One region of the Yersinia aldovae 670-83 genome, then DNA from elsewhere that is predicted to be linked to it. Evidence: predicted binding sites of a transcription regulator. Region 1 holds the regulator's gene; each other region holds the start of a gene.

Region 1 (10,841 bases):
GGAGCGTTTACGGATAAAGGATGCCGCAACGAAATCAACGCCTTGCTCGCAACCAAAGATCAGGTCAGCTTTATCTTTTTCAGCTAATGCAGGCAGTTGGATAGAAACGCCTGGCAGGTTAACGCCTTTGTTTTCGCCCAAATCACCGTTATTCAGCACTTTACATACCACAGTGCTTTCAGTGACTTCAGTCACTTCCATGCCGATCAAGCCATCGTCAACCAGTACGGTGTTGCCAATTTTCAGGTCAGCCGCGAAGCCTGGATACGTTACGGCAACGATGTTGTTGTTGCCGATAACGCTTTGGTCAGTAGTGAAAGTGAACGTCTGACCGGCAACCAGAGCCGCATCTTTGCCGCCTTCCAGTTTCATGGTGCGGATTTCAGGACCTTTGGTATCCAGCAGGATAGCGGCTTTGCTATTGGTTTTTGCCATAACAGCGCGCAGGTTCTTGATACGTTGACCGTGCTCTTGGTAGTCACCGTGGGAGAAGTTTAAACGCATAACGTTCATGCCAGCGTTCAACAAGTTGGTCAGCATTTCTTCGGATTCGGTTTTTGGACCGATAGTACAAACAATTTTAGTCTTTTTCATGACGGATTTTTTCTACAAGTTGTGATGGATAAAAAGCGAAAGTTCCGTTAGTTACAGCAACGGAGTGAAATCTGATTGGTGTCTGGTGTAGCGAAACGTTAATGAGAAGCAAAACATTACTAAGGATAGATGACAGTTGCAGAAGTTGAGCGGAAAACTTTAGCACGAGGCTAAACGCATGATCGGTATCCGATGGCGTAAATGTGAGTTGTATTTTTCTAGCGTATCGGCAGATCAAGATGCTGAAACCATTCAACTGAAACGACGGTTCGTATTATAAGCGGTAAGTGACGGGAAATGAAATAGAAAACAGAAACTCATTGCCGTTTTTTCTAAAAACGCGAGGTTAGTGGCGCAAACAGTGAAATTAAAAATGGTTTTGTTGCGCAACTGAAAAGGTTTTTAACATTTTAACAAGGAAAACAGGGCGTGAGCAGGGTGAAGATGCGTGACTGGCGTGGCGGATTGCCTTGTGTGGGTTGCGCATAGGATGATGAAAAAGGTTGATCGGGATAGACTAAGGGGTGAAGCGACAGCGTGGTGCGTTCTAATGGACTCGAACCATCGACCCCCACCATGTCAAGGTGGTGCTCTAACCAACTGAGCTAAGAACGCATACCGGACTATAACGCGAGAATGACTGAGATTTGCCAGAGTGGTGCGTCCGAATGGACTCGAACCATCGACCCCCACCATGTCAAGGTGGTGCTCTAACCAACTGAGCTACGGACGCACATTGCCCTGCTTACTTGACGTCACAGCGTTGTTTGCTGCAACGCTACTGACATTGGCTATAAAACTAAATCGCTGTGAATCTTACTGCTCGGGTGCTAAAAGTGGTGCGTCCGAATGGACTCGAACCATCGACCCCCACCATGTCAAGGTGGTGCTCTAACCAACTGAGCTACGGACGCACATGCAACCCTTGTTACTTCAAGCTGTAGCGTTATCAACCGCGCCAGACTCGCCACCATCAATGCTGACAGCGGGGACGAATATTAACGAGCTGCTTGTCTGCTGGCAAGGGGAAAAACGCAATATTCGCCGCAAACTCACGTAATTGCTGTGCTTTTATCCATTGCGCTGTTTTTTTCTCCACATTCTAGCGCTATATCTGGCATGAGCCGCCTGAACACCTGCGACTCATGCGTGCCATTGATAAGAACTTAGTGCGCAGATTTTTGCAAAATAAAGGCAGCCGGTTGTTTTTGTAACCAATTGATGCGCATTGCCATCAAAATTGCCGCCGAGGTTAAGCCGATAACGAAACCAATCCAGAAACCACTTGGCCCCATCGCCGGTACTACATAATCGGTCAGCCCCAGCAAATAGCCGGTTGGCAAGCCGAGCAACCAGTACGCGGTAAAGGTGATAAAGAAGATCGAACGGGTATCTTTATACCCACGCAACACCCCGCCGCCAATAACCTGGATAGCGTCAGACAGTTGGTAGAGCGCCGCCAGAAGCATCAGGTGAGATGCCATCATGACCACTTCAGGCGTTTTGTTATACAGCAGGGCAATGTGTTCGCGGAAAATTACAGTAAATACTGCGGTCACGCAGGCCAACATCAGGCCAACCGCGATACTGGTGTAAGCCGCCACTTTGGCATTTTCAACCGAACCTTCGCCGAGGCGGAACCCCACGCGAATGGTGGCGGCTACGCTTAACGACATCGGTAACATAAACATCAACGAACTAAAGTTAAGCGCAATCTGGTGCCCTGCGACAGCCGCTATTCCCAGTGGTGAGACGAGCAATGCCACGACGGCAAACAAGGTCACTTCAAAAAACAGTGCCAGTGCCACCGGTAAACCAAGGCCGCCCAGCCGTTTCATGACTTTCCAGTCAGGTGTGGCAAAGCCTTTTTCCAGTTTAATATCTTGCTGCGAACGGGCGCGGGTCACATACCAACGCATCATCAGGAACATCACCCAATACACTGTGCCGGTTGCGACACCACAACCGACACCGCCCAGCGCGGGTGCGCCGAATTTCCCGTAGATAAAGATATAGTTAATTGGAATATTAACTAATAAACCAATAAATCCGATAACCATCCCCGGTTTGGTTTTAGATAACCCTTCACATTGATTTCGTAGCACCTGGAAGAATAGATATCCCGGCGCACCCCACATGATGGCATGAAGGAATCTAACCGCTTTATCTGCCAGCACCGGATCGATATTATGCATTCGCATAATAATGTGGTCGCTATTATAGATTACAAACATAATTAACAGCGAGACACAGAATGCCAGCCAAAACCCTTGCCGCACCTGGTGCGCTATCTGATCGCGCCGCCCGGAGCCATTTAGCTGGGCAACCGTTGGTGTTAGCGCCAGCAGCAAACCGTGGCCAAACAAAATAGCGGGCAGCCAGATTGACGTCCCAACCGCTACTGCCGCCATGTCGGTCGCGCTGACAGAACCGGCCATAATAGTGTCAACCACGCCCATTGCCGTTTGCGACAATTGAGCGATGACGACGGGAATAGCGAGAGCCAATAAGCTACGCGCTTCTACGATATACTTCTGCACGTATGCACCTTTTTTTACCCGACGTGCTTCAAGATGCGGGGGCTGCCCTTACTCACCCTACGGGCCAGCGCAGGCGTTGTTCAACATGGTTTACAACCAATTTGTCACTCGGTTGCCGCCTGCCTGCATCTTGAAGCTACTTGGATATAACCTAGTTATAATTTCAATAACGACAATTTATCGTGTAATGGACGATAAATAAAATAGCGGGAAAACATAATACTCTAGAGTATAAAAGATTGTACCTTTTCAGGACGCTTAAGCAATCCTTGTCATTAAATATCGGATAAATAGCAAGACGACAGATTTTTAGTCTAAGTGGTTTGGTTTTCACGACTTTCTGAGGCAAAATCAAGGCAGAGAAAATTTTTATCATAGCTAAGAGGCATGGCGTATGTTTACCGGTATTGTTCAAGGCACCGCGCCGGTGGTGGCCATCGAAGAGAAATCCAATTTTCGCACGCATATCGTTGAACTTCCAGATGAAATGTTGCCCGCATTGGCGTTGGGCGCATCGGTTGCGCATAATGGTTGTTGTCTGACGGTGACTGAGATTGATGGGAGCCGGATCAGTTTCGATTTAATGAAAGAAACGCTGCGTATTACCAATTTAGGTGATATTAAGGTCGGCGATGTGGTTAATTTGGAGCGGGCGGCTAAATTCAGCGATGAGATTGGCGGTCACTTGATGTCCGGCCATATTATTTGTACTGCTGAAATAGCCAAGATATATACATCGGAAAATAATCGCCAGATCTGGTTCCGTATGCCAAGCGACGATTTAATGAAATATGTCTTACACAAAGGTTTTATCGGTATCGATGGTATTAGCCTGACCATCGGTGAAGTGGTCGGTAACCGTTTTTGTGTGCATTTGATTCCAGAAACGCTACAACGTACCACGCTTGGGAAGAAACGCCTGGGGCATCGGGTTAATATTGAAATAGACCCACAAACACAGGCTGTTGTGGACACGGTGGAGCGGGTATTAGCGCAACGTGATATTGCCCATGCCGCAACGGTGGTTGATAAGGCCGTGCGCGGGTAACCTGACGGCATATGAATAAACGCAGGACAGGGTCATGGTGTACACCTGTCCTATCAACCGTTTAGGTGTCTTGGGGTTTCAACGCGGTACGCGAATACCGCCATCCACCCCATTCGGGCTGAAAACTACCTGCCATAACTGGATGTCACGCGCACGAAATGCGCCAGCACAGGCAGTTAAATAATAACTGAACATTCTGTGAAAACGTGATGAGTAATTCTCCGCCAGCGTCGGCCACGCCGCCTGGAAACGTTCATACCATGCCATTAATGTTCGGTCATAATCTGCCCCAAAGTTATGCCAGTCCTCCATGATGAAATAAGGTTCACTGGCTTGAGCAATATGTTTTACCGATGGCAGACAGCCATTGGGGAATATATATTTATTGATCCACGGATCGACATGTAAGTCGGTGCGGTTAGCGCCAATGGTGTGCAGCAAAAACAGTCCGTCAGGTTTTAAATTACGCTTTACCACATTAAAGTACGTGCGATAATTCTTCGGCCCCACATGCTCAAACATGCCGACAGAAACGATACGATCAAACTGCTCATTCAAGTCACGGTAATCTTGCAGCAAAATAGTGACATCCAGCCCTTCACCGCGTTCTTGCGCCAGTTTTTGCTGTTCCGCAGAAATAGTCACGCCGGAGACTGACACGCCATAGTGACGTGCAGCAAATGCTGCCAGCCCACCCCAGCCACAACCGATATCCAACAGTTTCATTCCCGGCGCTAACTGGAGCTTATCGCAAATCATGCGCAGCTTGTTTTCCTGGGCTTGTTCGAGCGTGGTGGCTTCTTTCCAGTAGGCGCAAGAATATTGCATATTGCTATCGAGCATTTGCGTGAAAAGATCATTACCTAAGTCGTAATGTTCCTTGCCAACAATCCAGGCTCTTTTCTTTGATTGTAGATTGATAATTCGGGCGGCCACAATGCGTAAAGTATCTTTGAAATGGTGTGGAAGTTGATGCTCTAAACCCGCCTGGAGAACACGCTGGAAGAAAATATCCAGACGATCACATTCCCACCAGCCATCCATATAACTTTCACCTAATGCCAAAGATCCTTCTTCCAATATCCGTTTGAAAAAATTCGGATTATTAACGCGAATGTCGAAAGGGCGCGAACCATTGATTTCAATATCAGCCCGACTCAGCATCTCGTGTACAATACGATACCAAGGGCTTTCTTGAATACGTTGGTCTTCTATACAGGATGTACTCATAGCTTCTCCATCACTTTCTTCTGACTTATGACCCGCGACAAGATCTATATGCGCAGAGACATACCAATAGTGTTTGGTGTCTGGTATCCATTACGGATATACCCTTGGTACTTGAAGTTGCAGCGATGTTTTTGGCGCTCACCGACTCAAATCACTTACTTGAGTAAGCTCATTGGGCTAAATGAACCTCTGAGAGGCCCATTCTGTGGGCTGGCATAAATATTGTTCAAACCCGTTTATCGGTTTGTTATTTGCCTGGCTGCAACCCCATTACGTTGAGTAAAAGAGGAAGATTAATAAGAAACCCTATTACGTTTTGTTTTAGGGCGACTCATCCATAAGTGTAAAAGTGGCGCGATCCACGCACACAGAAAGAGCTTAAGATAATGCTTTTTTTAATGATAATGTTGTTTATTGAGTCGAGTATAGGCTTGCCGGGGTGCATTCTCAATTATAAATCATTCCCGGCTCGCATGTTCATTAGTGACTATTTCTATTGAAAATTATGACTCTACGTAATCATGTCAACAGCACTAGTATGGCTTTTTTCTTTGCGCAATGCGTAGCAATGAGTGCCATAACCTAAAGCGGCTAACACGACGGTTGATAACATTACCGTAACGGTTGCCAACAATGGCTGGCTGATATAGGCCGAAACCAACATGCTGGCGACAAAACATAAGCCGAGCTGAAGTGTGTTTTGCAACGCGGCGGCTTTACCTGTGTTGGCCGGAAACGGCATTAATGTATTTGCTACGATAATAGGGTAGCAGGCACCATTCACTAGCGCCATTATGCAGAACGGAATAAGCAATGTGATCAGTGTCGGCTCAGTCAGTGTTGCTATCAGATACAGGGCAACCATGCTTGCGGCATAGCCCAGCAACAGCCACGGCAGTAGGGTGTTGCCCTTGATTCGAGCCAGCGCACTGCGGCAACCAAACCCACCGAGCAGGAAGGCTAAGGTCTGCGGAACATAACTCAAACCAATAACATTCGGGCTATAACCCATATCACCCAGAATAAAAGGTGAACCGGTTAACCAGGCAAAGAAACCGGCACTACAGGCGGCAAACATCATCACATTGCCACTGTAGGTCGGGGATTTTAGCAACTGCCAAAAACTGATTTTAGCGCTGATGCGCGCCGCGTTATCCTCGGTGGTTTTTTTCCGTTCTTTAAGCCGCGCCGTTGGAATAAGGAGCAGTAATGTGACTGCCAGTAATACCACAAAAATTGAGCGCCAACTGAAGTGGTTTAATAACCATGCACCGAGCATCGGGGCCAGCGCGGGAGAGAGTGCCACTAATGGCATGATAGTGGCAAATACGCGGTTGGCTTTGCCATCGCGATAGCGATCCACCACCAGAGCCTGCCAGCTCACGGCAGCAGAACACACGCCTATTGCCTGAATAAAGCGCAGAATCAATAATTGGGTGGCATTTTCAACCCACAAAATCCCCAGACAACCCACTGCAAATAACCCCAAGCCGGCTAACAGCACCGGTTTGCGGCCTAACTTATCTGATACGGGCCCCCAGATAAGCTGGGCGATCGCAAAACCGGCGAGGAAGAGACTCAAACTGGCGCTGATGGCGCTGGCAGAGGTTTGCAGTTCTTGTTGCATTGCGCCGAAAGCGGGCAGATACATGTCGGTAGCCAGATAGCCCAACATGCTCAGACCGGCCAGATAGAACATAAAACCAGACGACGTTTTCATTCTTTATTTCTCTTTATATGCTGGGTACTTGAAGCCACAGGGCGCGCGGCTTGTGCTTACCCGCGTCACTGAACGGTGTAAGTTCAGCGGGATGACGCCCCATTTTTGAGGAACACCCTACGGGCTGGGCCACATGCAGCTTCAATTACGTTGGCTAAATTATAATTTTGCAGGTACTCACGTTATAAACCGCTGCTTTATAAACAAATCAACTATAAACATCGGGGTCATAAAAGGAGTTATAGAGTTACTGTGAAAAAATTGTTGTAACAAAGCGGTGGGCATTCTAGCGGGGAGATATTGGGTTGTGAAACGTTAATATTTGCATCATGATATCAAAAATTTTGAAAGCTAACGAATGGTGTAAAAAGGTGAAAAATAATGTGGTCTGAATATTCACTGGATGTCGTTGATGCGGTGGCCCGCACGGGGAGTTTCAGTGCCGCAGCTCAGGAGTTACACCGCGTGCCATCTGCGGTCAGTTATACTGTGCGTCAGTTGGAAGAGTGGCTGGCAGTTCCGCTGTTTGAACGACGCCATCGTGATGTGGCATTAACCGAAGCTGGCGTGGTTTTTATTAAAGAAGCGCGAGATGTTATCAAAAAAATGAATGACACGCGCCGTCAATGCCAGCAAGTAGCGAATGGTTGGCGCGGGCAGTTAAATATCGTGGTAGACAAGATTGTCAAACCTCAGCGTAGTCGCCGCTTAGTGTTGGATTTTTATCGGCATTTTCCCGATGTTGAGTTGCGGGTGCGTTATGAAGTATTTAATGGTGTTTGGGATGCGCTGGTGGATGGCCGGGCAGATATGGCCATTGGCGCGACCCGTGCCATTCCTGTTGGCGGGCGTTTTGTGTTTCGCGATATGGGGTTTCTTAGCTGGCACTGTGTCGTCAGTGTGGATCATCCCTTAGCCAGTCTAACCGGGCCACTTAGTGATGACCAATTGCGGCCTTATCCCTCGCTGTGTTTGGAAGATACGGCCCGCAATTTGCCCAAGCGAGATACCTGGACACTGGATAACCAACAGCGGCTGGTGGCTCCGGATTGGTCTACGGGCATCGATTGCCTGTGTGCAGGATTATGTATCGGTATGGTGCCCGCGCATATGGTGTCACCGCTGATTGAGCAGGGGCGGCTGGCGGCGCTAAGTCTAACCGAACCGCTACCGGACAGCCCGTGTTGCCTGACTTGGGAGCAAAATAATCACTCACCGGCACTCGCCTGGTTACTTGATTACTTAGGTGACAGCGTCACGTTAAACGCGGAATGGTTGAAAGACGATAACGAATAATGCCCAGTGCGGGCTGCCGATAGCGCTGATAACTACCGGCAGAAGGCCAGATTAACGGCGGTAATCGCGAAATGGGCCGTCAGTTACGGAGTTGCGCTCAACCAGTTTAGGGTGTACTTCAATGGTTTGAAGGTCTTCCCGTTTACTGACAATACGGTCAAGCAGCATAGTAAAGGCCATTTCACCTAAACGTTCTTTTGGCTGATGGATAGTGGTCAGCGCAGGCGAGAAGTAGCGCGCGTTACGCACGTTGTCATAGCCAATCACTGATACATCTTGTGGTACCCGCAGGCCCATCTCATTGGCGGCGCAGATAGCCCCCATCGCCATAATGTCGCCACCACAAAACACGGCGGTCGGGCGATGTTTTTGTGACATGATTTGTTGCATGGCTTTATAACCCGATTCAGGTTCAAAATCACCCTGAACTACCCATTCCTCACGTAACGGGATGCTGGCCTCTTCCAATGCTTTCATAAAGCCCTGATGACGGCCACCACCGGTATTACGGGATAACTGACCGGGAATAGCACCAATATCACGATGACCGCGTTCAATCAGATAGCGGCCTGCCAAATAGCCGCCTTCAAAGGCATTATCGATGATAGCGTCGGTAAAATCGCCACGCGTTGTCCCCCAATCCATGACGACCATCGGGATGTTGCGATAATCTTCCAGCATTCCTAACAGTTGTTCTGGATATTCGGAACACATCACCAATAATCCATCGACCCGTTTTTGGGCCAGCATCGCTAAATAGGCTTTTTGCTTGTCCAGATTATTATGAGAATTACATAAAATCAGGGTATAGCCTTTGCTATAACAGCTATTTTCGACCGCCTCAATCACTTCGGCAAAATAGGGTGCTTCGCTGGACGTGGCCAGCAAGCCAATGGATTTGGTGTGATTCACTTTCAAACTGCGGGCCACAGCACTGGGCGAATAATGCAGTTCTTTAATGGCAGCCCAAACAGCCACCTTGGTATTTTCGGCGACGAAACGCGTTTTGTTGATAACGTGGGAAACGGTGGTGGTGGACACACCGGCGTGTTTGGCCACATCTTTAATCGTTGCCATACAAAAAATGACTCCTAAGCTCACCGGTTACAGCCGGTAAGTATTATGTTAATCGTTTGCCTGCGTTACCCGAAAATCGCTTAGACAGTAACAAGATAGTGGCCTGAATGAGCGCGTCAGCGGGTTGTCTGAGAGTCTTTATTGGTCGTTATTCGTCGGTACGCAGTTATGAACTGCGAATTTTGGCTGATCTGGAGGAAAAGTGAAAGAGGTATTCAATCTTATAAAGTGTGTAATGAGCACAAGATTTTTTTCTCTAACTGTGGGAAAATAATTTTACACACTAACTATGTGCCTTTTCCTACTAAATTAACCGGCTGAGGAGTTTTTATGGATGCCAATCTGAAAATGTCGCTGATTACGACTGTGGGTGCGCTGGCGATGATTATTGCATTTAGTTTCGTGGCAGTAATGAATTAATTAAGCCGCTTGCCGGTATATGCGTGAAGTAGGGCGGTTAACCCGCCCTTAATCATTGCTCGCTGCCGGTTTACTCTGCGCGCTATCAGGCTAAATTTTTCTCAACAAAAGACCAGTTGACCAAGGCCCAGAAGTTCTCCAGGTATTTTGGCCGCGCATTGCGGTAATCAATATAATAAGCATGTTCCCACACATCGACCGTCAATACGGGTTTATCTGCCGTGGTCAAGGGGGTAGCCGCATTAGACGTGCTGACAATCGCCAGTGTGCCATCTGCTTTTTTCACTAACCATGTCCAGCCCGCGCCGAAATTTTTCACTGCCGCATCGGTAAACTGTGCTTTAAATTCAGCAAACGACCCAAAGGTGTTATTGATAGCCTCGGCAACCTTGCCGCTGGGTTCACCGCCACCATTGGGTGACAGGCAATGCCAGTAAAAGGTGTGGTTCCAAACCTGAGCCGCATTATTGAATACGCCGCCGCTGGAGGTTTTGACAATCTCTTCCAGTGATTTGCCAGCAAATTCAGTGCCTTTAATCAGATTGTTGAGGTTAACCACATAGGTGTTGTGATGTTTGCCGTAATGGTATTCCAGCGTTTCAGCCGAAATGTGGGGTTCCAGTGCATTTTGTGCATAAGGTAATACCGGTAATTCAAAAGACATCGTGCTCTCCTTTCGGGGTTGCTCAGGGTGTTTTGCTCCTCAAATCCGACCGATTATCAATGATGACGGTACGGTGAAGAGCGGTTAAAAACGTAATTGTTGTATTTTTGTTGTGGATATTAATCTTAACAACTTTCAACAGGAATAACAGATATAACCATACAATTTAGCTGGTTATTAAGCAAAGGTCGCGTGACGTCAGGGAAAGTAAAAATAAGGGGATATAGCCCGCACTTCGTGAGGTCACTGGGT
Region 2 (10,841 bases), 930 kb from region 1:
ATTCAATGATCCTGAGGAGTGATTCTTGAGCGTTGAGCAAGCTAAACCGCAATCAGAGCGTGCCAAACGGATTGTCTTTTTTGATTTAGACGGCACGCTGCACCAGCAGGATATGTTTGGCAGTTTTTTGCGTTTTCTGTTGCGCCATTTGCCACTGAATTTGTTGCTGGTAATCCCTGTACTGCCGGTTATTGGTTTAGGATTATTGGTCGGCGGGCGCTGCACCCGCTGGCCGATGAGCCTGCTGTTGTGGGCCATTACCTTCGGGCGGCGGGAAGCGCACCTGAAAGATTTAGAGTTGCGTTTCGTGAATGAATTCCGCCAGCAAGTAACCGCATTTCCAGTGGTGATGATGCGGTTACGTCAATATCTGGCAAGCGATGAGGCTGAAGTGTGGTTAATCACCGGTTCACCGCAACGGCTGGTGGAGCAGGTTTACCACGATTCAACCTTTATCCACCATTTGCGTTTGGTCGGCAGCCGCATGGCGCGGCGTAATGGCGGATGGGTGTTACCGCTGCGCTGTCTTGGGCCGGAAAAAGTGGTGCAATTGGAGCAACGTCTGGGGGCGCCGCTGAAACTCTACAGCGGCTACAGCGACAGTAAACAGGATAACCCGTTGTTATATTTCTGTGAGCACCGCTGGCGGGTAAGTAAAAATGGTGAATTACAGCAATTGGAATAACCACAACGGCTGTGATTCACCTGGTTAATCGGCGGTTTGGGCCTTAATGAGTGACGTCGTTGTCATGATGACCGAGCTGCCAGATCCGCTCTGCGTGCCGGCCCAGAAGCCACAAACTTACCCCCAGCAGCAGGAAGAAGATAGTTTTTGGCATCGCATCCCAGAAGAACTCAAAGAAGCGGGTATACAAGTTGATGGCGAGGAATGTCAGGCCAAAGCCACGTAACATGGCATCATCTTGCTTTAGCCCCAGCCAGATTGCCGCGCCAGCGGCGATGGCAAACAGTAAGCCCCAATGCAGTAGCTCTATCTGGCGCACTTGATACCAGTGGCCCAGGTCACCGTAATTGCCGAAAATAGACAATATCCATAAGGCGATAAACAGGTAAAGTAGCCCCATAGCTTGTGAAACGCGGTCTAAGCGGCGTTGCGCTAATTGAGGTTGCAGTGACAGTGCGGCTGCACAAAGCAGCAAGCCGAAAGCGATAAAGCGGATTGGGTAACTCATTCCTAGCCAGTAAGCGCCCCAACCGGATAAATAACCGGTTTCCGCCCCGAAGGCATTACCCAGCGACAGCAAGGCAAACAGCCATACCAACGGGGATCGGCCAAACCAGCCCACCAGGCCGTAGATAACCGTGCCGAGCAACAATAATAGCGAGATACGGCCACTGCCATTATCCAGCCAGATACCAAGCTGGCCGATGGCGGCTGCGGTCATTATCACACCGAGAAATAGCACCGCTTCATTACTGTACAATTTGCTGGGATTGCGCTGACGGCGACGAAAGCCCCACAGATAAAAGGCGGCAGCCAGTACGCCGGTAACTGCGACCCGTACCGGTGGGTCGAAGCGGAAAAACTGGCTTATCCAGGCGAGCAAGAACGTATCTGCCATCAGGCTGCCAATGGCGATAATCAGTGATGCCAGTGCGGCAAGGAAGGCGTAACCGGCTAATCTGCGCCAGTCAAAAGGCTGAACATCAATATTTTGTAACAGGCGTTGGTGTTCTTCTTCAGGAATGACGCCCTCACTGGCCCATCCATTCAGGGTCTTACGCACCACCGCGGCATTTTTCTTGCTGAGCTTCATGTATTTGCCTTCTCATGTTTCTATCCTGGCGGAACATTAACCGATCATTATGAGCTGAGCTATCTTATAGTGAAATTAGAGGTTATAGCGCTTGCCGCTGGCTGTGTATAATGCACGCCGCAAAAGTATCTGAGAGGTTAATGTGTCTGCTGATAAAAATATGTCTTCTGAATGTGATTCACCTGGTGGAGACAGTGATGAGCACTGGATGCGGTATGCCATGATGCTGGCACTGCGAGCGCAGGAAGAGGGCGAAGTCCCGGTAGGTGCGGTTTTGGTACTGGATAATCAAATGATTGCTGAAGGATGGAACCGCTCCATTAGCGATAATGACCCGACCGCTCATGCGGAAATCATGGCGCTGCGGCAAGGTGGGCAATTGCTACAGAATTATCGCTTGCTGGATGCCACTTTATACGTGACCTTAGAGCCTTGTGTGATGTGTGCCGGAGCGATGGTTCACAGCCGAATCCGCCGCCTGGTGTATGGTGCCAATGATTTGAAAACCGGTGCTGTTGGATCGCTGGTGGATATTTTGCGCCATCCTGGGGTGAATCATCAGATAGAGATAAGCGCCGGTGTGCTGGCGGATGAGTGTTCACAGCAGTTAAGTGCTTTTTTTCGTCAACGGCGCGCGCAGAAAAAAGCGTTGAAACTCGCGCAGCGGGAAAACCCTGAACCGCGCGAGATGTAAGTAAAGATAAGTGCTAATTATTGATTGACCAACCCGGCCCGACGACCGGATAAGCTTTGCCCAGTTCAGCTTCAATCGCGGCACTTTGCGCTGCTTTCTTCTCTTTTTCCTGTAAATACCCTACCAAACTGTCCTGATAACGGCGGATATTCTCCACATAATTATAGGCTTCATGACCGCGAGCATAGCCATAAGTGGTGCTGGGGTAGTAGCGCTTCTGACTTAACATCGGCAGGCGCATTTTGACGTCAACCCAACTATCTGGATTACCGTTTTGATTTTTAGTCAGACGGCGGGCATCCAGCATGTGGCCATAACCGAGGTTGTAAGCGGCCAGTGCGAACCAGATTTTTTCATCTTCAGGAATGGTTTCCGGCATCTTTTTCATCAAACGCTGTAAATATGTGGAACCACCTTTGATACTCTCCTCGGGATCAACTCTGTCTTTAACCCCCAGGCCACTGGCGGTTGCACGAGTTAGCATCATCAGGCCACGTACACCGGTAGGGGAAGTGGCTTGCGGATTCCAGTGCGATTCCTGATAGGCAATTGCCGCCAGTAAGCGCCAGTCAATTTCCCCAGCGTGCTTTTTGAACAGTGGCCGGAAAGTCGGCAGCACGTTATCGATGGCCGACAAGAAGGTTTTAGTGTCGACATAATCAAAGCTACCCACATGGCCCAGATATTTTTCTTCCAACCGCGCCAGACTACCGTCTTCCACCATGTCACTATAGAAGTCGAGCATTGCGGCATACAGGCTGTCATCTGCTCCTTGCTTGAAATACCAGGTGACCGGTTCTTCATCGGTGACATCAAAAGCCACCGCCAATTGTGGATGGACGCGCTGTAACAAGGCAATAGTTACCGAATCGCCGAGGGTGTAGTCGAGTTTGCCATCCGCGACCTGCTCCAGTAACTCTTTACCTGAGCGATCAACGGATGATCCCCATTTGAGATCAGGGTATTTGCTCTCTTTAAGCTGTTTCAATGCCGTCATGTGGGCAGAGCCGGAGGCCACCACCAACTGACCTTTCAGGTCGCTGAATGATTTTGGCCGTGGCGTTCCCAGCCGGTAGACCAACTGCTGCGAGACTGAATAGTAGGCAGGGCCGGTGCGCGCCCGGTTGAGGCGCTCACTATTATAGATAAGCCCGGCGGCCAGCATGTCGGCGTCATTGCTATCTAAGGCGTCAAACAAATCATCAATGTTATGACGAGGGGTGATAACTAGCTTAACCCCCAGATAGTCAGCAAAACGTTTTGCCAGCTCATAGTCAAGACCAGAAGGGCCATCCTTTCCGGTCGCATAGATCAGTGGAGAGCTGATGGTACTTACTCGCAGCTCGCCACGGGCTTTTATTTGGTCAAGTTGCCCCTCCTGGCCATTACGCCAGGGAATATTGGGCCACAGTGCAAGGGCCAGAAGTAAGGCAACTACACCAATGACAAAGTAATTTAATTTTATGCGCGTCAAATAGTTATCTCTCGGCAGCGCTATTTTTGTGCTTGCAGGAAGCTAGATTCAACATGGTTAAATCCCCAGTGGAGTGGCATTTTGCGCAACAAAGCGTCAGTGTGCAACTTTATTGCGTGCTTATTTATCCCCATCGCCCTTCAAGTTGCAGGCGTGTTGGCTGTGTTCAAATCTGCTCTGGGCAGATTTGTCACGCGAATCATTTGCTTGCTGCCTTGCCGCCCACCGGTATCTCGACGTCACTTGGGTATATCCAGTATTGGTATTCTCTCGATAACGACAATTTCTAACGCAATTATTAATAATAGCTACGCAAACGGTTTCGTCGGAGCCATAGATTCACTATAATAGCGCGCGTTTTCCCCTGTTTTGCGTCAATGAATGCTGCGCCCAATGAAGTGCTGTTCCCGTCACTTCGAAGAGAGAGAAACTTAGATTATGGAAATACTGCGTGGTTCGCCCGCTTTGTCGGCTTTTCGTATTACCAAACTGTTGTCCCGCTGCCAGGATGCTCATCTGCCAGTAGATGATATCTACGCTGAATATGTTCACTTTGCCGATGTTAGCGCACCACTGAGTGCTGATGAACACGCCAGACTCCAGCGGCTACTTAAATATGGGCCATCTCTCCCCGAACATGCGCCAGAAGGGCGTTTGCTACTGGTCACGCCAAGGCCGGGAACTATCTCTCCGTGGTCTTCCAAAGCCACTGATATCGCTCATAACTGTGCATTGCCGCAGGTTCTGCGTCTGGAACGTGGTTTGGCCTTCTATATTCAAGGCCCGAATCTGAACGAAAGCCAATGGCAACAATTAGCCGCCTTGCTGCATGACCGCATGATGGAAACGGTATTTACCGATTTACAACAAGTAGCGCAGTTATTCTCTCATCACCAGCCCGCCCCGGTACAACGGGTGGATATTCTCGGGCAGGGCCGCAGTGCCCTGGAGCAGGCCAATAGTAAATTGGGCCTGGCACTGGCACAGGATGAAATAGACTATCTACTGGCGGCTTTCACCGGTTTGGGGCGCAACCCAACCGATATTGAACTTTATATGTTCGCTCAGGCTAACTCTGAGCATTGCCGCCATAAAATCTTTAACGCAGATTGGGTCATTGATGGCGAAGTTCAAGCCAAGACGCTGTTTAAAATGATCAAAAACACCTTTGAACACACACCGGATTACGTCTTGTCTGCTTATAAAGACAATGCAGCGGTGATGGAAGGTTCTCAGGTTGGCCGCTTCTATGCTGCGCCAGAAAACGGCGTGTATGGTTTTCATCAGGAAGCCGCGCATATCCTGATGAAAGTGGAAACCCACAACCACCCGACGGCTATTTCACCGTGGCCAGGGGCTGCCACCGGTTCTGGTGGTGAAATTCGTGATGAGGGTGCCACCGGGCGCGGTGCTAAACCAAAAGCCGGTTTAGTCGGTTTCTCGGTTTCCAACCTGCGTATTCCGGGCTTTGAGCAGCCGTGGGAAGAGAATTTTGGTAAGCCAGACCGCATTGTAACGGCGCTGGATATCATGACCGAAGGCCCATTGGGCGGGGCGGCATTTAACAATGAATTTGGTCGTCCGGCGTTGCTGGGTTACTTCCGCACTTATGAAGAGCGCGTAAACAGTCACAACGGCACTGAGCTACGTGGCTACCATAAGCCGATCATGTTGGCGGGCGGGATCGGTAATATCCGCGCTGATCATGTGCAAAAAGGCGAAATTAGCGTGGGTGCCAAGCTGGTGGTGCTCGGTGGCCCATCGATGAATATCGGTTTGGGCGGCGGTGCGGCTTCTTCTATGGCCTCCGGTCAGTCTGATGCAGATTTGGATTTTGCCTCGGTACAGCGCGATAACCCAGAGATGGAGCGGCGCTGTCAGGAAGTGATTGACCGCTGCTGGCAGTTGGGTGAGCACAACCCGATTCTGTTTATTCATGATGTGGGGGCCGGTGGCTTATCGAATGCCATGCCAGAACTGGTCAGCGACGGTGGCCGTGGTGGGCGCTTTGAACTGCGCGACATCCTTAACGACGAACCGGGCATGAGCCCGCTGGAAGTGTGGTGTAACGAATCTCAAGAGCGCTATGTCATGGCCATTGCCCCGGCGCAGATGGCGCAGTTTGATGAGATTTGCCGCCGCGAGCGCGCACCCTATGCTGTCATCGGTGAGGCGAGTGAGGAGCAACATCTAACGGTGAACGACCGTCATTTTGACAACCAGCCGATCGATATGCCGCTCGATGTCCTGCTGGGCAAAACGCCGAAAATGCTGCGTGATGTGAGCCGCTTGCAAGCGCAGGGCGAAGCGCTACAACGGGCTGATATCAGTATCGCTGACGCGGTTAAACGTATCATGCATTTACCCGCAGTGGCCGAGAAGACCTTCCTGATCACCATTGGCGACCGTAGCGTAACCGGTATGGTGACCCGTGACCAGATGGTTGGCCCGTGGCAAATTCCGGTGGCCGACTGTGCGGTGACCAGCGCCAGCCTCGACAGCTATTATGGCGAAGCGATGTCACTGGGTGAACGTGCGCCAGTCGCCTTGCTGGACTTTGCTGCCTCTGCTCGTCTGGCGGTTGGCGAAGCACTGACCAACATCGCCGCCACCCAAATTGGTGAACTAAAACGCATTAAACTGTCGGCTAACTGGATGTCTGCCGCAGGTCACCCAGGTGAAGATGCCGGTTTGTATGATGCGGTGCGTGCGGTAGGTGAAGAGCTGTGTCCGGCACTGGAAATTACCATCCCAGTGGGTAAAGACTCCATGTCGATGAAAACCCGCTGGCAGGAAGGTAACGAGCCGCGCGAGATGACCTCGCCGCTCTCCTTAGTGATCACAGCCTTTGCCCGTATTGAAGATGTTCGCCATACCGTAACACCGCAATTGCGCACTGATATGGGCGATAACGCACTGTTACTGATTGATCTGGGCGCGGGCCATAATGCACTGGGTGCCACTGCGCTGACACAGGTCTACCGTCAGTTAGGTGATAAACCGGCGGATGTGCGGGATGTGAAACAACTGGCTGGCTTCTTCAACGCCATGCAGCATTTAGTGGCCAGTCAGTCGCTGTTGGCCTATCACGACCGCTCTGACGGCGGCTTGTTGGTCACACTGGCTGAAATGGCCTTCGCCGGTCATTGTGGTGTGGACGTCGATATTCAATCTTTGGGTAACGATGCGCTGGCTGCCTTGTTCAACGAAGAGTTGGGTGCCGTCATTCAGGTGCGTGCCGGGCAGCGTGGCGAGGTAGAGCAACTGCTGGCCGACCACGGTTTAGCAAATTGCGTTCACTATCTGGGCCACGCTGTTGAAGGTGATGTCTTTGATATCCGCAGCGGCACTGAGGCGATATACAGCGAAAAACGCAGTACCCTGCGCTTGTGGTGGGCTGAAACCACCTGGCAGATGCAGCGTCTGCGCGATAACCCGGATTGTGCCGATCAAGAGCATCAGGCGAAACAGGATGAACGCGATCCTGGCTTAAATGTGAAACTGACCTTTGACCCGTCACAAGACATTGCCGCACCTTATATTATCAAGCAGGTTCGGCCAAAAGTGGCAGTGCTGCGTGAGCAAGGGGTTAACTCCCACGTTGAGATGGCTGCTGCCTTCCACCGCGCCGGTTTTGATGCGGTTGATGTACATATGAGCGACTTGCTGGCAGGGCGCACTGATTTGCAATCCTTCCAAACGCTGGTGGCTTGCGGCGGTTTCTCCTACGGTGACGTGTTGGGTGCGGGTGAAGGTTGGGCGAAATCCATTTTGTTCAACGACCGGGTGCGTGATGAGTTCGAAGCTTTCTTCCATCGCTCTGAAACACTGGCGTTGGGCGTTTGTAATGGCTGCCAGATGATGTCTAATCTGCGCGAGCTTATTCCGGGTGCTGAGCACTGGCCACGCTTTGTCCGTAACCTGTCAGACCGCTTTGAAGCGCGTTTCAGTTTGGTTGAAGTGGCAAACAACCCATCACTGTTTATGCAGGATATGATTGGTTCACGGATGCCAATTGCGGTTTCACATGGTGAAGGGCGGGTTGAAGTGCGTGATGCTGCACATCTGGCGACATTGGAGCAGAACAATCTGGTGGCGCTGCGCTTTGTCAATAACTACGGTGTGGTCACAGATCAGTACCCAGCTAACCCGAATGGTTCCGCTAACGGTATTACGGCGGTCACCAGTGCCAGTGGACGAGCTACGGTAATGATGCCGCACCCTGAGCGCGTCTTCCGTACTGTCAGTAACTCATGGCATCCAGAAGAGTGGGGCGAGGATAGCCCGTGGATGCGCATGTTCCGTAATGCGCGCAAGCAATTAGGGTAAATTGATTGGTTTTGAGTATGAAGGAGGGGCATCGATTGATGCCCCTTTTTTATTTACGTCACGCCCTGAAATAAATTGCCACTCTCAAATGAATAGACAGTGCAGATACTGCTGTTTTCTTTAACACTACTTATCATCCGAATGACTTGATAAATACCCTACATAATTTATTAACCGTTTTGCGGATAATTCTATTAATAAATATGGAAAGGGAAGGGGTTATTGCGGGGATAGCAGGAATAAAAAGACCGGGTTACAAATAGGTTTCTGATGTGATTTTTGTCCTTTTAAGCGGATTTTAAAACCAAAAAACTGACTCACCAACTTGTACCTTAATACAGCAAAACACTGAGTTATGTGCTTTACTCAGAGTAGTCATTGTATTTACTGCGGTTACGATAAGTATTTAGAATTTTTGGTTACCGTTACCGCCACTTTCAGTACGTTACCAATACACAATTTCTATTTTACGCGCCGAATCTGCGCAGTAAAAGCCAAAAAGGAAGGTTGTATTATCATGACTCAGATTTTCACATTAACCTTATCCCCTTCGTTAGACAGTGCGACGACGACTCCTAAAATCTACCCTGAAGGAAAGCTACGCTGTACGGCACCTATTTTTGAACCCGGAGGAGGAGGAATTAATGTCGCACGCGCGGTTGTCTATCTGGGGGGGCAAGCAAATGCAATTTTTCCTATTGGCGGCCCGACCGGTGAATACCTGAAAGAATTGCTTGTTAGAGAAGGTATTCATACAGAAACGCTGAAAACGCAAGATTGGACACGACAGAACATGCATGTCCACGTAGACAATAGTGGTGAACAATATCGTTTTGTTATGCCAGGGGCACGACTCAGTGATGACGAGTTTGATCTGCTGGTGCTGCAAGTACGCAACATCCCCTCAGGATCGATTCTGGTGATCAGTGGCAGCTTGCCGCCAGGTACGGCTATTGAGAAATTAACTCACCTGGTTCGGCAGGCTCAAGCGATGGGACTGCAATGTATTATTGATAGCTCAGGCGATGCATTAAAAGCGAGCTTGGATTTGGGCGGGCTGGCATTGGTAAAACCTAATCAAAACGAGCTATCGACTCTTATCGGGCGGGCATTGGAGCACCCCGATGACGTACGCAGTGCTGCTATGGAGTTGGTCAAACGCGGTGCTGCTGAGCGAGTTGTGGTATCGCTTGGGCCACAGGGGGCGCTGGCCGTCGATCGTGATAATTGTGTACAAATAGTGCCTCCGCCGGTGAAAAAAATGAGTACCGTTGGCGCTGGGGACAGCATGGTTGGTGCGATGACACTGAAACTGGCAAATGGTGCAGATCTGCTGGATATAGTCCGTTTTGGCGTTGCAGCCGGTAGCGCTGCGACACTGAATCTGGGCACTCGCCTGTGTTCATTGGAGGATACTCAACGGTTGTATGATTATATTTGCAAGAGTTTGAATCATCCTGTTCGTGGGTGATTCAGCTATGCGATGCATCTGAAAGAGCAGGGTTGGAATCGTCTGTCGTTGCTTAGGTTCTTAATATACACCCGCCATTATGAGTTTTTGAGTGTGATAGGGGGTATCGGTTAGCACCCCCTTTTTACATGCAATTTTAGCTATTATTTGAATATGAGAGGATAAGTCTTTCTCGTTGATACTTTTTCATTGTTATAAACTTCTATCACCAAAACATAATCTCCGGCTATCATATTTTCCAGATCTAAAGCGATGTTTTTGGAAGAATGATTACTGAATCCAGAGACTTCATGGTAAATAATGTTTTCATCATTTATTACATGAACATAATAACTGACAAGTTCAGTTGAGTTTAGGGTGAAAGAAATATAGCTCTCGCCATTGGTCAGCCGATAGCTATATTGCAGGTTGCTCACTTCAAATTGAGGCGGGTTGGCACTTTCCGGGGTGTGGATATAATCTATCTTTTGTACCTTTTGTACCTTTTGTACCTTTTGTGGCACATGACTTGGCGGTATTGATAATGGATTTTTTGCAGCAGGTATACTCTGGATATTCATTAAGAAAATCAGTATTGCTGCGATGAGTGTTTTATTTATTTTCCTCATATTAACCTCGATATATTTTTAACGTACCGTTGGTCACTATCCGTTAGCTTCAAAAGTGAAATAATTTAATGTCATAGGTTTTACTCGCACTTTGGTGGTTTCTCATGGGGAGTCGAGGACAAGAATCAGCATGACTTATTTGTAATAATGATGAAATCTCATAATTTATGGCGTGATAATGATTTCAACGGCATCGCTATGCAGTGACGTGTTGAGAGGGGTAAATGGATAACAGGTGGCATGGTTATAATTTTAACTTTTTGATTTTACTGTTTTTTATTTAAAGTGTCGGTAAAGTGCGACAACGGGGATAGAGATTGTCTCAAAAAGGAGACATTTAACGTAATAATTTATATGTATTTTATTATATGTGTCATTAGGTGTCGGGGATTAGCGACAAAACAGCGATAACCCTACCGACTTGATAAGGGATTAGGTGGAGGTTATTTGTTCGTAAATTAAATTTGTGATTAAAATCAGTTAATTA
Region 3 (10,841 bases), 2.1 Mb from region 1:
ACCTTGTAGATAGAGTTGTTGAGCGGTGATGCCGTTGACGGTCAGGGAACCGGCACTGAACTGAAATTGCGTCTTTTCGCCAAGGCTATTGCCCGGTTGCGGCTGCCACGGCACCAAGCCGCCATTCACTTTTTGAGCGGTAATCTGCCATTGACTAGCTGAATTTTTCGGCTCAATAGTCGTATTCAACGCCATATTGGTTAGCTGTAATGTATCGGCTTGTAGCGGCAGCGGTGATGCGGTGTTATTGAGGATTAAGCTACCATTTTGCAGTTGCAGATTGAGAAAATGGTGCGGCTCGGTGAGTTGCCGCCAGCTCAGGCCAAGCAATGCCTGCTGGGCGATAAGAAAGGGGGGTTGGTTGGCCTTCCCAAGCGTGATATTACTCAAACTGATTTGCCCCGGTGCTGACCATGAATGGTCTATTTTCCCCAGAGAGAGGCGATATTCGCTGTTATCACTCACCCAGCGGCTCAGCCAACTGGCGGCCCAACTGGTCTGGATCAATACGTAGCACAGCGCTACAGACAGCACCAGTAGCAGTAATAACGTTAACAGCACTTTCCCGAGAAATTTCATCCGGTTTTTCCACGCTTTCGGTGATACGGAACCCTGTTTATGCCGTAATTTGCCCGTTAGCTCAATAGACAATCCATTATCTATTGATAAAAAAATGGCCAGTATCGTTTACGACTGGCCATTTCATTGATGCATTAACCAAAGATTATTTTTCTTGTGGGAAGAGCAAGTTAAGCACAATGGCAGTAATACCACCGGCGGCAATCCCGGAAGAAAGCAGTGTTTTTATCCAATCTGGCGCAAATTGCAGAATCAGGGGTTGCTGCGCGACACCCATACCAACCGCCAATGACAACGCCATAATCATAATCGCGCGGCGATTAAGGGTTTCGCGTGACACAGTACGCACACCTGAGGCGGCAATCGTACCGAACATCACAAGGGTGGCCCCACCCAGCACCGGCTCTGGGATATGCTGCACAAAACCGGCAACGGCTGGGAACAGGCCCAGCACAATCAGCATCAGCGCGACAACAAAACCAACATAACGGCTGGCAACACCGGTCAACTGGATAACACCATTGTTCTGGCCAAAGCAGGAGTTAGGGAAAGTATTGAACACCGCTGACAGCATCGAGTTCAAACCATTCGCCAGCACGCCGCCTTTTAGCCGTTTCATATACAACGGGCCATGAACCGGTTGCTCTGATACATCTGATGTTGCAGTAATATCGCCGATGGTTTCCAGTGAGGTCACCATAAAGATCAACATCAGCGGCACCAGCAGGTTCCAGTCAAAAGAGAGGCCATAATAGAGCGGTGTTGGAATGGTAATCAGCGCGGTATCCACCACCGGGCGGCTTTCTGGCAACATATCCAGCGACCAGGCCAGCAGATAACCCACGGCCATAGCAATAACTAAAGAGGCGACTCGCAGGTACGGATTGCGCTGGCGGTTCAGCAAAATAATCACCACTAAGACTGCACCCGCTAATAACAGGTTTTTTGGTGCGCCAAAGGTATGATCACTTATTGCACCATAACCGCCACCAATAGATGTCAGCCCGACCTGAATCAATGACAAGCCAATAATCATTACCACAATGCCGGATACCAGCGGGGTGATAATACGGCGTGCCAAATGTAGAAAGCGGGAAAGTATAATTTCGGTACAGGACGCAATCATCAGCGTACCAAATAGTGCTGCCATCATGGTTGGGATATCAGCGCCACCATTTTTCAGCGCCAGGCCACCCATAATTAACGGCGCAACAAAGTTAAAACTGGTACCCTGAATCGATAACAAGCCAGAGCCAACTGGTCCCCAGGTTTTAATTTGCAACAACGACGCCAGGCCGGATGCAAACAGCGACATGCTAATAATGCGTTGGGTATCTTCCGCTGGTAATCCCAACGCCTGGCAAATCAATAAGCCGGGCGTTATCACTGCAACAAACATCGCCAATAGATGCTGGCAAGCGGCGAACAATGTTTGGGCGAGGGGAGGGCGGTCTTCTAAACGATAAATCAATTCGCTGGGGCGAGTGGTTGCCTGCTGTGGTGTATCAAGCTCGGCGGATTGCGTAGACATGGAGTGGCATTTCCGGATCGGCAAAGAGGGCATTTTAATGTTCTTCCTCACAAAAGCAATCGGTTGCGCAGTATTTCTTTAAATAATTCTATTCGTTACCGCTTCGCATTTTTCTACGACTAAACTTGTAATTGGCGGCGTTTTTTTTTCTAATCCCCTTCTTAACTGTTTTGGCGTTTTTAAGGAACTGTCTAACGTCATATTTTTATTCGATATTTCAATCGCATGGAGTACCAAGATGTTTCATCTCGATACCTATGGCACGCTAGTCGCGGCCTGTTTGGTTTTATTATTAGGCCGAAAACTTGTACAAACTGTCTCATTCCTAAAAAAATACACTATTCCTGAACCGGTAGCCGGTGGCTTGCTGGTCGCTTTTTTGATGCTGCTGATGCAAAAGACCCTCGGTTGGGAAATCAGTTTCGATATGTCGCTGAAAGATCCCTTGATGCTGGCATTCTTTGCAACTATTGGATTGAATGCAAATCTAGCCAGTTTACGTACCGGTGGCAAAGCCCTGAGCGTATTTATCTTTGTGGTCATCGGGTTACTGCTGATGCAGAATGCAATCGGTATAGCGCTTGCTAAATTGATGGGGCTAGACCCACTGATGGGGCTATTGGCAGGTTCAATTACCTTATCGGGTGGACACGGAACAGGGGCTGCGTGGAGTAAACTATTTACTGAGCGTTATGGCTTTGAAAACGCAACTGAAGTTGCTATGGCCTGTGCAACATTTGGTTTGGTACTGGGCGGTTTGATTGGCGGCCCGGTTGCCCGCTATTTGGTGAAGCACTCTTCTACGCCAGATGGCACACCAGACGATAGCGAAGTCCCGTCCGCATTTGAAAAACCATCAGCAGGCCGGATGATCACTTCGTTGGTCTTAGTCGAAACCATAGCTATGATTTCGATTTGCTTGATGGCAGGTAATGTTATTGCGGGCTGGTTGCAGGGAACGATGTTTGAGCTGCCAATCTTTGTCTGCGTGCTATTTGTCGGGGTTATCCTCAGCAATACGCTATCGGCAATCGGTTTCTATAAAGTGTTTGATCGAGCGGTATCCGTGTTGGGCAATGTTAGTCTGTCACTGTTTTTGGCGATGGCATTAATGAGCCTGAAGCTCTGGGAACTGGCTTCACTGGCCTTACCGATGTTGGTTATTTTGTCCGTTCAGGCACTGGCAATGGCGCTGTACGCTATTTTTGTTACTTATCGTGTTATGGGCAAAAACTATGATGCAGCGGTGCTGGCGGCGGGTCATTGTGGCTTTGGCCTGGGTGCAACACCCACTGCAATTGCCAATATGCAAGCGATCACTGACCGTTTTGGTCCGTCTCATCTGGCGTTTTTGGTTGTGCCGATGGTAGGTGCGTTCTTTATTGATATCGCCAATGCAATCGTCATTAAGCTTTATCTATTACTGCCGATATTCCCGGCGGTGGTGGGGTAACTGCATTTGGGGGGCTGGCCTGGCCCCTTATTGATTAAGCATTAGTGTAACGTACTCGCTCTGGCAGCCAGCGTTCTATCAATGCCTGCGCGTGTTCAGGATATTGCTGATGCAGATGGCGGGCAACCCGTTGCACTTCGGGAATCATCGCCTGATCACGCAGTAAATCGGCCACTTTAAATTCAGCACTCCCCGTCTGGCGTGTTCCTAGCAATTCGCCAGGGCCACGGATTTCCAAATCCCGCTGAGCAATAACAAAACCGTCATTACTGTCGCGCAGCACTTGCAAGCGCATTTGAGCCGTTTTGCTCAGCGGCGTTTTATACAGCAGAACACAGTGTGAAGCGACAGCACCACGGCCAACACGGCCACGTAACTGATGCAATTGCGCTAACCCTAATCGCTCTGGATTATCGATAATCATCAAACTGGCGTTAGGTACATCAACCCCAACTTCAATCACCGTGGTGGCAACCAGTAACTGCAATTCACCTTGTTTAAAGGCCAGCATAACCGCCTGTTTTTCTGGCCCTTTCATGCGGCCATGAACCAAACCGACTTTAATTTCTGGCAAAGCGATTTTCAATTCCTCACAGGTGACTTCGGCTGCTTGCGCTTCTAGCAACTCAGACTCTTCAATCAGGGTGCAGACCCAATAGGCTTGCCGACCCTCTTCCAGACAGGCATTTTTAACCCGCTGAACCACATCACTGCGGCGGGTATCAGGGATCGCAACCGTTGTGACCGGTGTTCTACCGGGGGGGAGCTCATCAATCACTGAAGTATCAAGATCAGCATAGGCAGTCATAGCCAGTGTTCTTGGGATTGGGGTTGCGGTCATAATTAACTGGTGCGGATGGAAGCCTTGCTCCTCGCCCTTCTCCCATAAAGCGAGCCGTTGATGAACCCCGAAACGATGTTGTTCATCAATAATAACCAGCGCCAAGCCAGAAAACTGTACCTGTTCTTGAAACATTGCGTGAGTGCCGACAACCATCGAAACCTGACCACTGGCGACGGCTTCTTGCTGTGCTATACGTGCTTTACCTTTTTGTTTCCCAGCCAGCCAGCCGACCTCCAGCCCTAGTGGTTCCAGCCATTGGCGAAACGTGGCGGCATGTTGTTCTGCCAGCAATTCCGTTGGCGCCATGAGTGCGACTTGCTTGCCGTGAGCAATGGCCCGCAGCGCAGCCAGCGCCGCAACCAATGTTTTACCAGAACCCACATCCCCTTGAATCAACCGCATCATCGGGAAGTTATGGGTCATATCCTGCTCAATCTCCGCCACTACCCGCCGTTGAGCGCCGGTTGGGGTAAATGGCAGAGCCGCCAGAAAACGTTGCTTGAGTTGTTTTTCGGCCAGTAACGGCAATGCGCGGTAGCTTTGTGCCCCCGCCCTAACAGCCAGCATACTAAGGTTGTGGGCCAGCAGCTCTTCCATGATCAACCGCCGCTGTGCCGGGTGTTTACCTTGCTCTAAATCCGCTAGCTGAATATCTGCTGGTGGACGATGTAGCGTATGAATTGCTTCCGGCAGGCTGATCAGTGAGCGGCTTAATTCGATGGGCAATAATTCGGCAATAACAGAGGTATCTAGCATTGCCAGCGCCTGATCGATTAGTTTGCGCAGCGTTGCCTGACGAATACCCTCAGTGGTGGGATAAATCGGTGTTAGCGACTCTTGTAATTCAACGCCAATATTCTCGCCATGCACCCGATATTCTGGGTGAATGATTTCCGGGCCGGTATTACCCCGTTTAGCTTCGCCATAGGCAATCACATGCTTACCTGGAGATAAGCTATTTTTCATCGCGGCATTGAAATTGAAAAAGCGCAGGGTGAGCACACCGCTACCATCGCTGATTTGGCAGGTCATCATACGGCGACGGCCAAAACTGATATCTGAACGGAGAACTTCCCCCTCAACAGTGACCGAAAGGCCGGGCATCAGATCGCCAATACGGTACAGGCGGGTGCGATCTTCATAACGTAGTGGCAGGTGAAGCAGCAGGTCTTGGATAGTTTCCAGACCCATTTTAGCCAGCTTTCCCGCCTGACTAGCGCCAACACAGGAAAGTGTACTCAGGGGTACGGCATCCAGTAGGCGACCTTTCATCTAAGACTCCGTGGATTGCATGGCAGACCACCATTGCGCATCGGCAATGACCTGACCCTGCTCATCAATATGGGGTTGAGCCAGCCCTTTACGTTTAGCAACGTGCGCCAATACTGGGTAGCCGCCCTCAAACAGTAGTCGCTGTTGTTCATCTTCTGACAAAACACTCTGGGTTCGCTGATACATGCCCGCATTTTGCCGCTGCCGTTGGGCTTCATATAAAATTAATGCTGAAGCGACTGAAACATTAAGCGATTGCACCATGCCGATCATCGGAATAATGATGTCTTGATCCGCCAGTGCCAGAGCTTCTTCAGAGATACCGGTTTTCTCCTGCCCCATCAAAATACAGGTTGGACGGGTATAGTCGATTTCACGGAAATCAACAGCTTTATCAGACAGATGAGTCGCCAGTATCTGCATATCTTGTGATTTAAGATGAGCAATGGCACCGGCAATATGAGTGTGTGTTTTGACCTGTACCCAACTATTGCTGCCAGCAGCAGAGGAGAGCCGCGTGTACATTTGAGTCGTTGGCCAAATAGCATGAACTTGATGGATACCAACAGCGTCGGCAGTGCGAATAATTGCAGAGACATTATGAGGTTTATGCACTTCTTCCAGGCAAACCGTTAGGTCTGGCTGCCTGGTCGTAAGCATTTCACATATACGCGCATAGCGTTGAGGATTCATAGGCGCTAATTGCGATTACGACTGACTTTAACTACATCGGGCATGATACGAATTTTACGCATAATGTTAGCCAGATGGACTCGGTCACGGGTAGTCAGGCGAATAAAGGCGCTGTATACCCGGCCATCTTTCTCTTCTGTATTCAGGCTCTGAATATTAGATTCGGCTGCATTAATTGCTGCGGTCAGGTTCGCCAGAGCCCCTTGCTGGTTGAACATATCGACTTTAATTTCAGCAATAAACTCTTGCTCAGTCTCTTTGTCCCACTCAACCGCCATAAACTTCTCAGGTTCTTTCTGGTAGCCACGAATATTACGGCAGGATTCGTGATGGATAACCAACCCCTTACCCGGGCTGATATGCGCAATAATAGGATCACCTGGAATCGGGCGACAGCACTTGGCAAAGGTGATAAGTACACCATCAGCACCTCTGATTGCCAGATTCCGCGTCCCGGACGTTGCCAGCGAGGATGGGTCACCCAGCAGGTTTTTAGCCACCACCACACTCATGGCATTACCTAAACCAATTTCTGCCAGTAAATCATCCAGTGTCGCCAGCTTCATGCGATCCAATTCATGTTTGATATTTTCTTCAGAAATATCAGACAATTTACGGCCATTTCCTAAGGCATGATTCAGCAATCGGCGGCCAAGGCTTACCGATTCGTCACGTTTAAGATTTTTCAGCAATTGGCGAATTTTGGCTCGCGCTTTAGAGCTAACAACAAAATTCAGCCAGGCGGCATTAGGCCGTGCGCCAGGCGCTGTAATTATCTCCACCGTCTGGCCACTGCTCAGTGCTTGAGAAAGCGGATAGGGCTGGCGGTCAACGCGCGCGCCGACACAGGCATGACCAATATCGGTATGCACGGCATAAGCAAAATCGACAGGCGTTGCACCGGCAGGAAGTTCGACAATGCGGCCTTCTGGGGTGAAAACGTAAATCTCATCAGGGAATAAATCAGATTTTACACTTTCGATAAATTCAAATGAGCTGCCCGCACTTTGCTGTAACTCCAACAAACTTTGCATCCAGCGCTGAGCGCGGATCTGTGCGGTGGTGCCGGACTCACCTTGCTCTTTATAAGCCCAGTGTGCAGCAACCCCCATTTCAGCCATCTGATCCATATCTTCAGTACGGATTTGCACCTCAACCGGCACCCCATGAGGGCCGATTAATGAAGTATGCAACGATTGATAGCCGTTAGCCTTAGGGATGGCAATATAGTCTTTAACTCGGCCAGGACGCGGTTTATACAGGCTATGAGCCTGACCCAACACCCGATAGCACGTATCGACTTCTTTGACGATAACCCGAAAAGCATAGATATCCATGATAGAGTGGAAACGCTGTTCTTTCAGGTTCATCTTGCAATAGATGGAATAAAGATGCTTTTCACGGCCACTGACGCGGCACGGAATCCCCGCTTCTGTCAGACGCCCTTCAATCTCCGCCAGAATTTTTTGAATCATCTCTTTGCGGTTACCACGCGCGGCTTTCACTACTTCTTTAATCACGCGGTAGCGATTGGGGTAGAGCGCTTCAAAACCCAGCTCTTCCAGCTCAGTTTTTAAATGATGAATACCCAGCCGATGGGCGAGTGGGCTATATATTTCAAGGGTTTCGCGAGCAATGCGGCGGCGCTTATCTGGGCGTAAAGAACCCAGCGTTCGCATATTATGGGTGCGGTCAGCCAGTTTGATCAAAATGACGCGGATATCCTGCACCATCGCCATGATCATTTTGCGGAAATTCTCCGCCTGGGCTTCTTTCTTATCACGGAAGTTCAGTTTATCGAGTTTAGAAACACCCTCGACCAGCTCGGCTACGCTTTTCCCAAACAACTGCTCCATATCTTGATATGTGGCAGGTGTGTCTTCAATGACGTCATGTAACAGCGCCGCCATTAAGGTTTCGTAATCGAGCCGCATCTCCGCGAGAATACAGGCCACAGCAACCGGGTGAGTGATATATGGCTCACCACTGGAGCGTGTCTGACCCTCGTGAGCATCACGCGCGACAAGATATGCCTGTTTGAGGCGCTTAATCTGCTCCTCTGGCAGGTAACGTTGAATCAGCAGATTCAGGCTTTCAAACAGGTACAAGGCAGACTCGCTGTCTAATTAACGACGACCTTCAGCAATAGCAGTTACCGCTTGGATCTCTGCGGCTTCCTGCTCTTGCTGCTCCTGGCGTTCACGCACATCGAGAATCTGATTAGTAATCAGGCCTTCTTCGATTTCACGCAACGCAATCACAGTAACTTTATCGTTTTCTTCTGGAACCAGTGCGTCTTTACCGCCGGACTGGATTTGACGTGCCCGACGAGCAGCGACCAACACCAGGTCAAAACGGTTACCAATTTTCTCTACAGCGTCTTGAACAGTTACGCGTGCCATAATTCTGCTACTCCACAGGTGACGAAATGACGGGGCATGATACTGAAACTCGGTTCAGTCTGCCAATAATTTGGTGATTAAAGCGTCATGCCGCTGTTTCTGGCGGCCTAAACGCAGTCTTTCCGCGCGAATAATGGTTTTCAGATCAGATAAAGCCAGATTGAAATCATCATTCACGATTAAATAATCATATTCTGCATAATGGGTCATTTCCGCGACAGCTTGCGCCATTCGTTTTGCAATAACCTCTTCACTATCCTGCCCACGGCCGCGTAAACGGCGATCCAATTCTTCTTTGGATGGGGGCAAAATAAAAATACTGCGTGCAGTCGGCATTTTTGCACGAATTTGCTGCGCGCCTTGCCAGTCGATATCTAAAAATACATCGACGCCGGTTGCAAGAACCTGCTCAATAGCCAGACGTGAGGTGCCATAGTAATTTTCAAATACTTTGGCGTGCTCAAGAAAAGCATCGTCATCAATCATCTGGCAAAATTCTTCTTTAGAAACGAAGAAGTAATGTTCTCCGTGATTCTCACCCGGACGTTTAGCACGCGTGGTATGGGAAATAGAAACCTGCGTGTCGTACAACGGTTGTGTTTTTAACAAAGCCTGAATCAGGCTTGATTTCCCTGCCCCACTGGGCGCGGAAACGATGTATAGCGTGCCTTGGACCATGATGACGTTTCAGTTGATTAGGTTGATATATAGAAAGCAGAAGTGTGAATCTCCGCACAGTATACACGGGTGCTGCGTGTCATGCAGCGTTACAACGCATTTCACCTGAATGTTTCGTCAGTAAACAGCCCTGTTTTGTGATTTTGCGGGGAGTATTGCGTAATTTCAGCTTATTACAGCAACGCTAAATGTATTTAGCGGCAGTCTACGCATTTTTCTCTTTTGGCCTTCGACGGATGAAGTATTTTACGTTTTACTTCCTGCGACCAAGGAAGGACACCAATGAACACACAGAATCTAAAGATAATAAGCCTACTTATTTTGGTTTGCATGACGTGGGGCGTCAGAGCGGAATCTGGTTGCCCTGAATGGACATCCGACAGGATGACACTGGAGATTAAAGAATTAACGAAACAGTTAGATAAGTGGGACATAGCTTATCATCAGCAAGGTCATAGCCCGATTGCGGATGATGCTTATGATCAATTGGTGGCGAAGTTACATCAATGGCAATTATGTCATCTGCCACATGGTCAGCAGGAGAATAAGCAGCCAATCCTGGGTAACGGGCAGTTTTCACATCCCGTTGCTCATACTGGGCTAAAAAAACTTAAAGATGAAGCTACGCTAGTTAGCTGGATGAAAGGGCGGAAAAATCTCTGGGTACAACCAAAAGTAGATGGTGTTGCTGTATCTCTGGTTTATGTCAATGGAGAGCTGACACAACTTATCAGTCGGGGAAATGGGTTAAAAGGTCAAAACTGGACTGACAAAGCGACATTTATTTCTGCCATTCCTCAATTCATTGTGGCTGCTCCCCCGTTGTTAACTCTACAAGGGGAGCTATTTTTGAAAATGGAAGGTCATCAACAAGCACAATCCGGTGGAGTCAATGCCAGAGCTTCTGTTGCGGGCGCTCTAATGCGTAAGTCTCCTTCTCTACTACTGCCCCAACTGGGTATTTTGATTTGGGCATGGCCTGACGGCCCTAAAAGTATTGTGGAGAAGGGGAGGCTATTACGAATAATGGGGTTTCCCCTGACTGCTGAATACAGTAAATCTGTTACTTCAAGTATGGATGTTACCCGATGGCGTCAGTTTTGGTTTAAATCACCACTGCCGTTTGTGACGGATGGAATCGTTATTCGGCAGGAAGAAGAACCCGCAGGTCGTTATTGGCAGGCAACGCCCGGCCCGTGGTCCGTTGCATGGAAATATCCACCTCAACAGCAAGTTACCGAAGTTGAAAATATTCATTTTACGATAGGCCGCACAGGTAGAAGCAGCGTTGTTTTACAGGTATCACCAATCAAAATTGATGATAAATGGGTTAGGCGAGTCAATGTCGGCACTATTGCTCGTTGGAAGCAACGGGATATTACGTTAGGT

The links. Region 1 encodes PurR, which represses purine synthesis genes. Its sites were predicted from a motif close to CANGCAAACGTTTGCNTG; they were not measured.
Region 2: purL (phosphoribosylformylglycinamidine synthase) is a predicted target of PurR. The motif match lies at 4,256-4,273, and genes of this name have one in related genera.
Region 3: gltS (sodium/glutamate symporter) is a predicted target of PurR. The motif match lies at 2,163-2,180, and genes of this name have one in related genera.

The regions. Positions count from the first base shown of each region.
Region 1 is NZ_CP009781.1:293,121-303,961, forward strand. Features, by position in the region: gene pykF (pyruvate kinase PykF) at 1-594, opposite strand, end outside; tRNA gene AT01_RS01400 (tRNA-Val) at 1,133-1,209, opposite strand; tRNA gene AT01_RS01405 (tRNA-Val) at 1,251-1,327, opposite strand; tRNA gene AT01_RS01410 (tRNA-Val) at 1,432-1,508, opposite strand; gene AT01_RS21930 (hypothetical protein) at 1,511-1,654, shown strand; gene AT01_RS01415 (MATE family efflux transporter) at 1,761-3,134, opposite strand; gene AT01_RS01420 (riboflavin synthase) at 3,529-4,182, shown strand; gene cfa (cyclopropane fatty acyl phospholipid synthase) at 4,261-5,412, opposite strand; gene punC (purine nucleoside transporter PunC) at 5,924-7,132, opposite strand; gene punR (DNA-binding transcriptional activator PunR) at 7,514-8,428, shown strand; gene purR (HTH-type transcriptional repressor PurR) at 8,480-9,505, opposite strand; gene cydH (cytochrome bd-I oxidase subunit CydH) at 9,836-9,925, shown strand; gene sodB (superoxide dismutase [Fe]) at 10,011-10,589, opposite strand.
Region 2 is NZ_CP009781.1:3,832,956-3,843,796, forward strand. Features, by position in the region: gene AT01_RS17245 (PTS transporter subunit EIIC) at 1-22, shown strand, start outside; gene yfhb (phosphatidylglycerophosphatase C) at 113-685, shown strand; gene AT01_RS17255 (hypothetical protein) at 729-1,778, opposite strand; gene tadA (tRNA adenosine(34) deaminase TadA) at 1,939-2,472, shown strand; gene mltF (membrane-bound lytic murein transglycosylase MltF) at 2,486-3,946, opposite strand; gene purL (phosphoribosylformylglycinamidine synthase) at 4,385-8,275, shown strand; gene pfkB (6-phosphofructokinase II) at 8,793-9,746, shown strand; gene AT01_RS17280 (hypothetical protein) at 9,890-10,354, opposite strand.
Region 3 is NZ_CP009781.1:2,623,982-2,634,822, reverse strand. Features, by position in the region: gene AT01_RS11995 (AsmA family protein) at 1-579, opposite strand, end outside; gene AT01_RS11990 (uracil-xanthine permease family protein) at 725-2,110, opposite strand; gene gltS (sodium/glutamate symporter) at 2,349-3,563, shown strand; gene recG (ATP-dependent DNA helicase RecG) at 3,598-5,679, opposite strand; gene trmH (tRNA (guanosine(18)-2'-O)-methyltransferase TrmH) at 5,680-6,372, opposite strand; gene spoT (bifunctional GTP diphosphokinase/guanosine-3',5'-bis pyrophosphate 3'-pyrophosphohydrolase) at 6,378-8,480, opposite strand; gene rpoZ (DNA-directed RNA polymerase subunit omega) at 8,499-8,774, opposite strand; gene gmk (guanylate kinase) at 8,829-9,452, opposite strand; gene ligB (NAD-dependent DNA ligase LigB) at 9,735-10,841, shown strand, end outside.